DNA from 3 places in the Mesorhizobium sp. 131-2-1 genome. Region 2 is predicted to be linked to each of the others. Evidence: riboswitches for the same ligand, from Rfam matches in the RefSeq annotation. Region 2 holds a riboswitch; each other region holds the start of a gene.
The links. Region 2 has a riboswitch for cobalamin ahead of JG743_RS01890 (aromatic ring-hydroxylating oxygenase subunit alpha). Riboswitches for the same ligand answer to the same signal wherever they lie in the genome.
Positions count from the first base shown of each region.

Region 1: it holds a riboswitch for cobalamin, as region 2 does, so the genes downstream of both, JG743_RS13865 (DUF1636 family protein) here and JG743_RS01890 (aromatic ring-hydroxylating oxygenase subunit alpha) in region 2, are expected to answer to the same signal.
Region 3: it holds a riboswitch for cobalamin, as region 2 does, so the genes downstream of both, JG743_RS14110 (CbtB domain-containing protein) here and JG743_RS01890 (aromatic ring-hydroxylating oxygenase subunit alpha) in region 2, are expected to answer to the same signal.

Region 1 covers NZ_AP023247.1:2,883,457-2,887,169, reverse strand. Annotated here, with positions in the region: gene JG743_RS13875 (winged helix-turn-helix domain-containing protein) at 313-1,509, shown strand; gene JG743_RS13870 (DUF6348 family protein) at 1,564-2,256, shown strand; cobalamin riboswitch at 2,316-2,521, shown strand; gene JG743_RS13865 (DUF1636 family protein) at 2,560-2,988, shown strand; gene cobW (cobalamin biosynthesis protein CobW) at 2,991-3,713, shown strand, end outside.
Region 2 covers NZ_AP023247.1:409,936-413,648, reverse strand. Annotated here, with positions in the region: gene JG743_RS01895 (DUF680 domain-containing protein) at 1-182, opposite strand, end outside; cobalamin riboswitch at 685-887, shown strand; gene JG743_RS01890 (aromatic ring-hydroxylating oxygenase subunit alpha) at 1,006-2,253, shown strand; gene JG743_RS01885 (hybrid-cluster NAD(P)-dependent oxidoreductase) at 2,331-3,431, shown strand; gene JG743_RS01880 (PqqD family protein) at 3,649-3,713, shown strand, end outside.
Region 3 covers NZ_AP023247.1:2,936,336-2,940,048, forward strand. Annotated here, with positions in the region: gene JG743_RS14100 (aromatic ring-hydroxylating oxygenase subunit alpha) at 1-1,155, opposite strand, end outside; gene JG743_RS14105 (gamma-glutamylcyclotransferase) at 1,289-1,981, shown strand; cobalamin riboswitch at 2,046-2,239, shown strand; gene JG743_RS14110 (CbtB domain-containing protein) at 2,277-2,456, shown strand; gene JG743_RS14115 (CbtA family protein) at 2,472-3,272, shown strand; gene cobU (bifunctional adenosylcobinamide kinase/adenosylcobinamide-phosphate guanylyltransferase) at 3,265-3,713, shown strand, end outside.

The sequences.
Region 1 (3,713 bases), 2.5 Mb from region 2:
CCAATCCACGTTGATTACAGCAACCGATCCTATTGCGGAAGCGTGACAGATTCACCGCTGAACCGTTTTAAGGGCCTATGCTGCAACGCGGCGAGGGTTAGCGCAGCGCTTTCGGCGAAGCAAGTCAAACCTTGTTCAAAACGCGGCGCTGGACGGCTTATCGGAAGAAACTGGTCCGATCCGCTCCTGTTTGATTTCCTTCACCTTTTACTCCACTTTTTTCTCCTGACATATCTCCCGCCATTTGCCTGCTAGCATGGCCGGAATCAGGGACCGGAAATTCGGGCAGACGGATCAGGGCAAGGCTTCTGGATGAAGGAAAAAATATCTCTTGGCATGGCCAGGCGCATCGCACTCGGCGCGCAAGGATTCACCGACCCGCAACCGGGCGGCACGCCGGATCGCCGCCATCTCGCCCGCGTGCTTTCCCGGACCGGCCTGCTGCAGATCGATTCCGTCAGCGCGGTGGTCCGCGCCCACTACATGCCGCTCTATTCGCGCCTCGGCCCGTATCCGCTGGCGCTGCTCGACGATGCCGCCGTGACGCGCAAACGCAAGGTTTTCGAATACTGGGCGCACGAGGCCTCCTTCCTGCCGGTCGAGACCTATCCGCTGCTGCGCTGGCGCATGCAGCGGGCCGAGCAAGGCGAGGAAATGTATTCGGGCCTCGCCAAATGGGGGCGCGAGCGGGCCCAGATGATCGAGGAGATCTACGGGCAGGTCGCCGAACGCGGGCCGATCGCCGCCTCCGACATAGAAGGCCACAAGGGCAATGGCGGCTGGTGGGGCTGGAGCGAGGCCAAGCATGCCTTTGAATGGCTGTTCTGGGCCGGACGCATCACCACCGCCTACCGGCGCGGCTTTGAGCGCTACTATGATCTGCCCGAACGCGTGCTGCCGCAGGCTGTGCTCGACCTGCCGGTTCCCACGGTCGAGGACGCGCATCGCGAATTGCTGCGCATTTCCGCCCGCGCCCATGGCATCGCCACCTATGGCGACCTGCGCGACTATTTCCGCCTCGCCCCGGGCGACGTGAAGGACCGCATCGAGGAGCTGGTCGAGGCGGGCGAGCTGCTGCCTGTGCGGGTCGAGGGCTGGGACAAGACCGCTTATCTGCACAAGGACGCCCGTTTCCCGCGCAAGATCGAGGCGCGTGCCCTGCTCGCGCCGTTCGATCCGGTCGTCTTCGAGCGCACGCGGACCGAAAAGCTCTTCGACTTCCGCTACCGCATCGAGATCTACACCCCGGCCGAAAAACGCCAGTATGGCTACTACGTCCTGCCCTTCCTGCTCGGCGACCGGATCGTCGCCCGCGTCGACCTGCGCGCCGACCGCCCGGCCAGCGTGCTGCGTGTCCATGCCGCCTATGCCGAGGCCGGCGCTCCGCCGGAAACCGCCGCCCAGTTGCTTGAAGAGCTGAAACAGATGCAGGGCTGGCTCGGGCTCGAGCGCATCGAAGTGACGCCGGCCGGCGATTTGGGGCCGGCGCTGGCTGGCGAGATAAGATAGGCAACCCCTGCAGCGTCTGTCATAGACCCTCCAATAAGCCTCGTAGGTTGTGCAATGGCATCGGACAAAGTGCTCGACATGATCCATGGCGCATTGATTGCGCATGGAATCGATGCAGTGCGTAGAGATCAGGACGTTTTGCTACAGTCGGGGCAACTTCGGTTTGAGGCTGAGGTGTTCGAGACGGGAGCTGGCCGGCTGGTCCTCGAAATCTACATTTTTTCTCCACTGCTTGATGTTCAGCCAGTCATTGAATCCTTTGCTGGCTTCGGTGACACGCGCGAACAAGAATTAAATCAGGCGTTTGAAAAATTTCTCCGCGGCGTTTTCCACGTGGCCATCGAGGGGCTGGCTGATCATGTCTGCGACAACATGCAGGCAGAAGTAGAGGTTTGGCAGAAAAGCAGTCCCGATTGGAAGATATGGCAAAAAAATGCTCGCTGGAAAATCTATGGCGGACCGGTCATTTCCCAGGCCACCACCGAGCTATGTTCGCTGAACCGGAGTTATCCAACATTCTATGCCAAACTGGAAAAGCTGTTCACGGCCTCCGTTTCGCCCGGCAGTCATTTTGTACGCACTTTTTTTGCAGCTTTAAAGGGCGAGCTTATTTGTGCCGAGGTCCTTCTGGACAATAAGGTTTGGCAAGAAGGACAGGATCTAGCCCTCAGCCATGACTGGGACCATGGCGATGGTTATCAAGCAGTCAGGCAAGTTATTCTGGCTCTGCCGATTGGCGGCACATGACAGCCTCTGGCCGACATCGCGGTGTCGTAGCCGCGCGTTGACACCGCTGCCCCCAAAAGCCTAAATCCACAACAGACGGTCCCCTGCCCGCAACGGCTGGGGCCAAGAGGGAATGCGGTGCGGGATCGACGATCCCAATTCCGCGGCTGTCCCCGCAACTGTAAGCGACGAGCCTCGGCCGAAAACCACTGGGATGTTCCCGGGAAGGCGGCAACCAAGGCGATGACCCGCGAGCCAGGAGACCTGCCGTCTGAGACAAAAGAATCCGATCGCCTGGCGGGTTTTCCGGGCAAGGAGCCTGATTTGGAGCGCGACAGCAGTTTTTCGGCTGATAGAGCGGACGCATTGTCCGGCCATGACGACGATCTGGCCGGCGTCACCGTCATTGTCTGCTCGTACTGTCGCGACGAAACCGGCTCCGATGCCCATCCCCGCGCCGGCGCGCTGCTTGCCGAAGACACGCGCCGCGCTGCAGCGGATGAAAACATCCGCATCCGTACCATCGAATGCCTTGGCAATTGCAAGCGCCGCCTGAGCGCCGCGATCCTTCGCGACGGCTGCTGGAGCTACGTTTTTGGCGACCTCACTGCCAGCAGCGGCGCCGATCTTGTTGCTGGCGCCAAACTCTTCGCCACCTCGACCGACGGCCTCATCCCCTGGCGCGGCCGCCCCGATTCGCTGAAACGCGGCCTCGTCGCCCGCATCCCTCCCCTCGACCTCCTTAAGGACTGACCATGACCGCTTCCGTTTCCCGCGTCCCCTGCACCGTCGTCACCGGCTTCCTCGGCGCCGGCAAGACGACGCTGGTCCGCCATCTCCTGGAGAACGCCGGCGGCAAGCGTATCGCGATCATTGTCAACGAGTTTGGCGACATCGGCATTGACGGGGAGATCCTCAAGGGCTGCGGCATTGACACCTGTCCGGAGGAGAACATCGTCGAACTGGCCAATGGCTGCATCTGCTGCACCGTGGCCGACGATTTCGTGCCCGCGCTCGACCAGATCCTGTCGCTGACGCCGAAAGTCGACCACATCCTGATCGAAACCTCCGGCCTCGCTCTGCCCAAGCCGCTGGTCCAGGCCTTCCAGTGGCCGACAGTGAAAAGCCGCGTCACCGTCGATGGCGTGATCGCCGTGGTCGATGGCCCGGCATTGGCCGAAGGCCGCGTCGCCAACGACATGGACGCCTTGCAGGCGCAGCGTGCCGCCGACGCGACGCTCGACCATGACGATCCGGTCGAGGAGGTCTTCGAGGACCAGATCGCCTGCGCCGACCTGATCATCCTGTCGAAGAGCGACCTGATGGACGCCGCCGGCTCAGCCCGCGCCAACGCCATCGTCAACGAACACTCCGCCCGCGCCGTGAAGATCGTGCCGACGTCTCACGGCAAGGTCGATCCCTCCATACTGCTGGGGCTCGGTCTCGCCGTCGAGGACGACATCGAGAACCGCAAATCC
Region 2 (3,713 bases):
TCAGCGCCCTGGGCAGGCGTCTGGGCAGCCGGTTCCGACTTCTTGATCGAGGCCGTGTACGAGCTGTCGACAGAAGCGGCGGTCTGGTTGGCACCGTTCGAGCCGTAGTGGTCGCTGCCACCGGCAAAGGCGCTGCCGGAAATGGCCAGAAGGGCGGCGGCAGTAAGAACAATCTTTTTCATTTTTGGTACTCCAGTATTTTTTCCGTCCGTCTAGCGGCGTGTCTTGGGAGGAAATCGCGTCGTTCGGACAGCCCCGATGTGGGAGAGCCCATACCCGCTTTCCAATCACGAAGTTGTTGCGCCTGGCCCATGACTCTGCATCTTGAAATTGTGCCAAGGCCTCCTACACGTGAGCTTTTATGGAACAATATCCGTAGCTTAGGCGAATGGGCCATCGCGCCAATTGACGATTTGGAAGATCTGCGTTCACAGCGTCTTGCACGCATTGTCAACAGAAACGAACCGTTCGGTTCGATTTTAGAATCTCCTAATAGTCACTTTTCGATACTGGTAACCAGTTCAGAGCCGGCTGGAGGTCGATACGAGGGCGTTTCCAGTGCGCGATTCGGATTGCCCCGAGCACGGAAATTCGGTGCGCTGGAGTGCCGCGAAGCCGAAAGCCGTGTCGCGCCCGCATCGATGCGATGTCGTTTTCGTACCGACGGTTCGCCGGCCGTCGTGATTAGATCAGGTCATCTCAGGTGCCGCCCCGTGACGACGGGACGGAGAATTGGGAAGCCGGTCGAATTCCGGCGCTGCCCCCGCAACGGTGGTGGAGTTCAAGTCGCGACGGGAGACCACTGGGCCATCTAGCCTGGGAAGGTGCCGCGACCGCCCGTCAGGGCACTCCAAAGCCCGGAAACCAGCCCGAGATTCTTTGACTCGACTGATCGCGGTGGGCGGTCAAGAGGCGGATGGCGCGTGCCCGGCCCTGCCGGCGGCCGCCGTTCCTCTCCATCACCACCAGTTCAGTCCTTGATGCGACCGACGCGAGGGACAGGACATGGATGCGCGCAACGACATGCTGAGGCACCTGCACAACCGCAGGCCGGGCTTTTCGCTCGAACAGCCTTTCTACACCGACCCGGATTACTTCAAGCTCGACATGGAGTTGATCTGGTACCGCGACTGGCTGTTCATCGGCCACGATTGCGAATTGCCGAAGCCGGGCAGCTACATCACCGCGCAGGTCGGCGATTATCCGGTGGTCCTTGTCCGCGACCAGCAGGGCAGGGTCAATGCCTTCCACAATTCCTGCCGCCATCGCGGCAGCCGCGTCTGCAACGCCGAGAAGGGCACGGCGGCGAAGCTCGTCTGCCCCTACCATCAATGGACCTACGAGCTCGACGGCAGGCTGCTGTTCGCCCGCCAGATGGCGGACGGTTTCGACAAGAGCCAGTTCGGCCTGAAGCCGGTCGCCTGCGAAAGCGTCGGCGGCTACATCTTCATCTGCCTGGCGAAGGAGCCGGCCGATTTCGCGCCGATGCGCGCCATGATCGAACCCTATCTCCTGCCGCACAGGTTGAGCGAGGCGAAAGTCGCCTTCGAATCGACCATTGTCGAGAAGGGCAACTGGAAGCTGGTCTGGGAGAACAACCGCGAGTGCTACCACTGCGCCGGCAATCATCCGGAGCTCTGCAAGACCTTCCCTGAAGCCCCGACCGTGACGGGCGTGCAGGGCGCCGACAGCGATCCCGAGATGCTGGCGCACTGGGCGAAATGCGAGGCGGCCGGCCTGCCGAGCAAGTTCCGCATCGACCCCGCCGGGCAATACCGCGCCACCCGCGCCCCGCTGCTGCGCGATGCCATCAGCTACACGATGAACGGCAAGCGCGCGGTGAGGAAGAACCTCTCCGACAGTGTCGCCGCGGACCGCATCGGCACGCTGATGCATTACCACTATCCGACGACCTGGAACCATATCCTGATCGATCACGCCGTCACCTTCCGCGTGCTGCCGATCAGCGCCACCGAAACCGCGGTGACGACGAAATGGCTGGTGCACAAGGATGCGGTGGAAGGCGTCGACTACGATCTCGCCGAACTCACCCATGTCTGGACCGAGACCAACGACCAGGATCGCCGCATCGTCGAGGAAAACGCGCACGGCATCCTGTCGCCGGCCTATGAGCCCGGCCCCTATTCGGAGCTGCACGAGGGCGGCGTCATCCAGTTCGTCGAATGGTACGCCGCCTTCATCGGCCCGCGCCTTGCTGAAGGTGGTCGACCGGCGCTGCGCAGCGTCGCCTAGCGCATGGCGCCCAAAAGTGTTCGGCGGTTTTGGGGTAGCGAGATGCGCAAGACAAGAAAGGTAAGGGGATGAACGCGATGACCGATCTCGGCCTCTATCGCCACCTCGACGAGATGGCGCCGTGGAACGATCGGCTGCAGGTGCTGGAGGTGATCGGCGTCAGCGACGAGGCGCCGGACGTCAAGACCTTCACCTTCCGCTCCGACAACCAGACCTGGTTCCGCTACAAGCCGGGCCAGTTCGTGACGCTGGAACTGCCGACCGCCGACGGTCCGCTGATGCGCACCTACACGCTGTCGTCGTCGCCGTCGCGGCCGTTCTCGATCGCGGTGACGGTGAAGGCGCAGGCCGGCAGCATCGGCACGCGCTGGATGTTCGACAATCTCAAGCCCGGCGCCCATGTGAAGGCCTACGGCCCGGCCGGCGATTTCTCGCTGCACAGCCATCCGGCGGCCAAATACCTGTTCATCTCGGCCGGCTCCGGGGTCACGCCGATGATGTCGATGCTGCGCTGGCTGAACGACTGCGCGCCATGGACCGATGTCGGCTTCGTCAACTGCGCGCGCAGGGCGGAAGAGATCATCTTCCGCAAGGAACTGGAATTGCTGGGCAGCCGCATGCCCGGCCTGTCGCTCGGCTTCATGATCGAGGAACGCTCCAGCCGCGAAGGCTGGTTCGGCCATATGGGTCGCATCGACGCCATAAGGCTTCCGCTTCTGGCACCTGACTTCCGCGAGCGGGAAATCTTCTGCTGCGGCCCCGACCCGTTTATGCGCGCCGTGCGGCAGATGCTGGAGGCCGCCGGCTTCGACATGGCCAAATACCACCAGGAAAGCTTTGCCGCGCCTGCGGTGGAGGAAGTATCGGCGCCGTTCGCGCTGCCGGCCGACGGCGGCATCGAGATACCCGTCGAGGCCGCGACGCCGGTTCGTTTTTCGCTTTCCGATGTCGATGCCGACTGCATCGCCGGGCAGACCGTGCTGCAGACGGCGCGCGCTTCCGGCGTCAGGATACCGGCGGCCTGCGAATTCGGCCTGTGCGGCACCTGCAAGGTGAAGAAGGTTTCAGGCGAGGTCGAGATGAGCCACAATGGCGGCATCCTCGATCACGAGATCGACGACGGCTTCATCCTCGCCTGTTGCTCGAGGCCGATGACGGCGCTGGAAATCGAGGCCTGATCCGCCGCATAAACCCCCAAAATGGCGGGCGTCTCGCCATATCCGTCGTCTTGCCAAGCTGGAACCGAGTCTTTACAGGCGTTCCTTGGGGGTAGAGCGCCCGCGGCTGCGGCGGTTGCGTGAGCCATGAACTGGGGCAAGAACAATGCGGGCAGCCGATGTCTACGCTGTTGCGAACAAGGATATCGTTTTTGAATCCTTCGACGGCGAAGCCGTCGTGCTCGACCTCGCGAGCGGCAAATATTTCGGTTTCTCCGATACGGGCAGCCGGATCTGGCAGGC
Region 3 (3,713 bases), 2.5 Mb from region 2:
CCGGGCGCGCACCCATTCGTGGAAGCGGTGCAGATCGTACTCCTCAGGCATCAGCACGCCGGCCTCGTGGCGCCTGGAGCGCAGGCCCTTCTGGTTGACCTCGCAGATCGCCGCGTCTTCCTCCAGCACCTGCCTGCCGAAGGCGACGATGTTGTCGATGTCGGCCTCGGGCGAGCCAATCGCCTCGGCCGGAAACAGCCATTCGGCGGTGAGTTCCGTCTGCTCCGGGCCGAGCGGCGTGAGCCGCACGGTGCGCACATAGTCGACATGGCCGACGATGAACATCGAGGGGAGCGAGGTCGCGTAGGTCTGGCCGGCGGCGCGCTCGGCCGGCGTCAGGCCGGAAAAGACCGGACCGTGCACATGCCCGTCGCGCGACCAGGTCTCGGCGCCGGCGCACAGGCCGCCGGAGAACTCCGGCGCGTCATTGTCGGCGTGGCGCGCCCATTCGGGATCGTCGTGCCTCGACATCAGGCCGCGGCCATAGATCGGTACCAGCCGCGACAGGTCCTTGTGGACGCCGGGGCAGTGCAGGCACTCGTTGAAATTCTCCCAGAAGATCTTCCAGTTGCAGTTCATCACCTTGCGCAGCGCATGGCCGGCGACCAGCGTCTCCAGCGGCCAGTTGGCGAGGCTGCCGGAAGCCCGATCGAAGGAGGCTTCCGCGGAGCCGCTGGAGTCGTCGGCGAGGTTGATGACGACGAAGCCGCGCCACACCGCGAGCGCCACGCCGTAGAGCGGGTAATCCGCCTTGTCGAAGCCTTCGGGCAGCGACTTCGACGGCACGCGCACGAGGTCGCCGCGCAGCGAATAGGACCAGGCGTGGTAGGGGCAGGTGAGCAACCTTGCCTTCAGCCGACCCTCGCCCTCCTGGCAAAGCTGCGAGCCGCGATGCCGGCAGGTGTTGTGGAAGGCGCGCAATTCGCCGGTTTCGTCGCGCAGCACGACGATCTCCTGCGTGCCGACGCGGAAGGTCCTGAATGCCAGCGGCTGGCCCAGGTCCGTTTCCCGGCAGACGAGCAGCCAGCTTCGGTACCAGATGGCATCGAGGTCGCGCCGGTAGGCTTCGGCGTCCCAATAGGCCGACGACGGCAGTGTAGGCTCTATCCGCGTCAGGCCGTTGTAGAGGTCGCGTTCCCTCGGGTCGGGCTGCATCTGTGGCTCCCTGGATGATCCAGCCGACACCCGGCCACCGTCTTTGTCAATCGTCACGCGCCACGGCCATTGTGACGTGCAATAGCCGACTCTAAGGTTGGCGCTTCACAAATCGGGTGTCCGGGGACAGTCCATGCCGCCAAGAACGATGTCGCTGACAGAGGAGCTGGTCGCACGATGCTATCGAGCTATCGAAGACAGCGGACCCGACCCCAACGCCGCGCATCTGGACGACGCCGACTATGCAGCGATGGTGGATGCGCTGGAGGCTCAGCTTCCCGCCACCGAACCGCTTTGGCTGTTCGGCTACGGTTCGCTGATCTGGAAGCCTGAAATCGATAATGTCGAGGAGCGTGTGGCGGTCGTGCGCGGCTGGCACAGGTCCTTCTGCATGAAAATGACGCGCTGGCGCGGCACCAGGGAGCGGCCTGGCCTGATGATGGCGCTGGATCGCGGCGGGCAATGCAAGGGTGTCGCCTTCAGGCTTGGCGACGCCGACCGGCGCCAGCAGCTCGACAGGATCTTGCGGCGCGAGGTGACGCTGAAACCGACCAGCTACCATCCGCGCCTGCTCACCCTTTCGAGCGATAGCGGTCCGCTGCAGGCGCTGGCCTTCGTCATCAACCGCAAGGGCACCACCTATGCCGGCCCGATTGAGGAAAAAGAGGTCGTCGAACGGCTGGCGACATCCTGCGGGCACTGGGGATCGGGCGCCGACTACCTCTACAACACGGTGAAGAACCTGGAGCAGCGCGGCATCCATGACCGCCATCTTTGGCGGCTGCAGCATCTGGTTGCCGAGCGGATTGCCGCTTCGGGCAGCTAGGCCAGATGGCGCATTTGCGCTGGTGGCCGCCGGAATTTGGTTTGCCGGGCGCGACGATTCTGCCTATAGTCCTGCCGTCGTCGGTTCCGTTTTTGGAGCCAAGAGGGAATGCGGTGCGGGCGAATTCGTCCAATGCCGTGGCTGCCCCCGCAACTGTGTGCGGTAGTCCTCTCCAAGGCCACTGAGGAATATCCTCGGGAAGGTGGGGAAGGGCGCTGATCCGCGAGCCAGGAGACCTGCCGGCGACAGCAACGTTGACTTCTATGCCCTCGGGTGGAGGGCGAAAGGACAAGACATGACGACCGCTTCCGTCTCCCTCGGCACCTCCGTCTCTTCGCAGTCGCGTTTCATGCAGCTGGCCATGGCCGCGCTGCTCGGCATTTTCGTCGTCGGCTTTGTCGGCTTCTCGCATCTCGATGCGGTCCACAATGCCGCTCACGACTATCGCCACTCGATGGCCTTTCCCTGCCACTGACGAGGATCTGACATCATGAATCTGTTTCGCAACGTCGTGTTCATCGCGGCGATTGCAGGGCTCGTGGCCGGCGTCGTCCTCGCCTGCCTGCAGGCCTATGCAACCGTGCCGCTGATCCTCAAGGCCGAAGTCTACGAACAGGCCGGCGGCGGCCATCATCATGACCATGCCGCGGCGCCTGCCGAGACCGGCAACGCCATGAGTTCCGCCGCGCCGGCCGGCAATGCCATGAGCTCTGCGGCGCCGGCTCCGGCCGAAGCCGCCGCTCCGGCGGAAGACGAAGGCTGGGCGCCGGCCGATGGCTTCGAACGCTTCGCCTTCAGCGTGCTGGCCAACATCGTCACCGGCATCGGCTTCGCGCTGGTGCTGGTCGCGGTTTCGGAATTCGCCGGCGGCATCGGCAGCTGGCGCCAGGGCGTGTTCTGGGGTCTCGCCGGCTTTGCCGTATTCACCCTGGCGCCTGGCCTCGGCCTGCCGCCGGAACTGCCGGCGATGCCGGCGGCCGAACTCCTGCCGCGCCAGATCTGGTGGACGGCGACAGTGGTCGCGACCGCCGCCGGACTTGGCCTGATCGCTTTTCGCAAGTCGCTGCCGCTGGCGATCTTGGCCGTGGCCCTGATCGTCGCGCCGCACATCGTCGGCGCGCCGCAGCCGGAAAGCTTCGAGACACCGATCCCGGAAGGCCTGCATCACCAGTTCGTGGTGGCGGTGACAGTCACCAATCTGGTGTTCTGGCTGGTGCTGGGTGGCGCCGTCGGCGTGGTGCGCGGCCGCTTCACCGGCACGGCGACCAGCCTGCGCGACAGCTTTGCCTGATCGCGCCAGCGGGACGCTGACCTTCATCCTCGGCGGTGCGCGCTCCGGCAAGAGCGCGCATGCCGAGACCCTGGTGACGGCTGGCCCGCCGCCTTGGACCTACATCGCCACCGCCGAAGCCTATGATGACGAGATGCGCGAGCGCATCGCGCTGCATCGTGGGCGGCGCAGCGAGGGCTGGATGACGATAGACGCGCCGCTCGATCTTGCCGGCGCGATCGAGGCGCTGCCCGATGGGCAGGCTGTCCTGATCGACTGCCTGACACTGTGGCTGACCAACCATATGCTGGCCGAGCACAACCTCGATGCCGAATGCCGGCGATTGACGGATTTGCTGTCGCGGCCGCGCGGGTCGTGGTTTGTTGTGTCCAACGAGGTCGGCCTGGGCATCGTGCCCGACAATGCCCTGGCAAGGCGCTTTCGCGATGCCGGCGGCCGGCT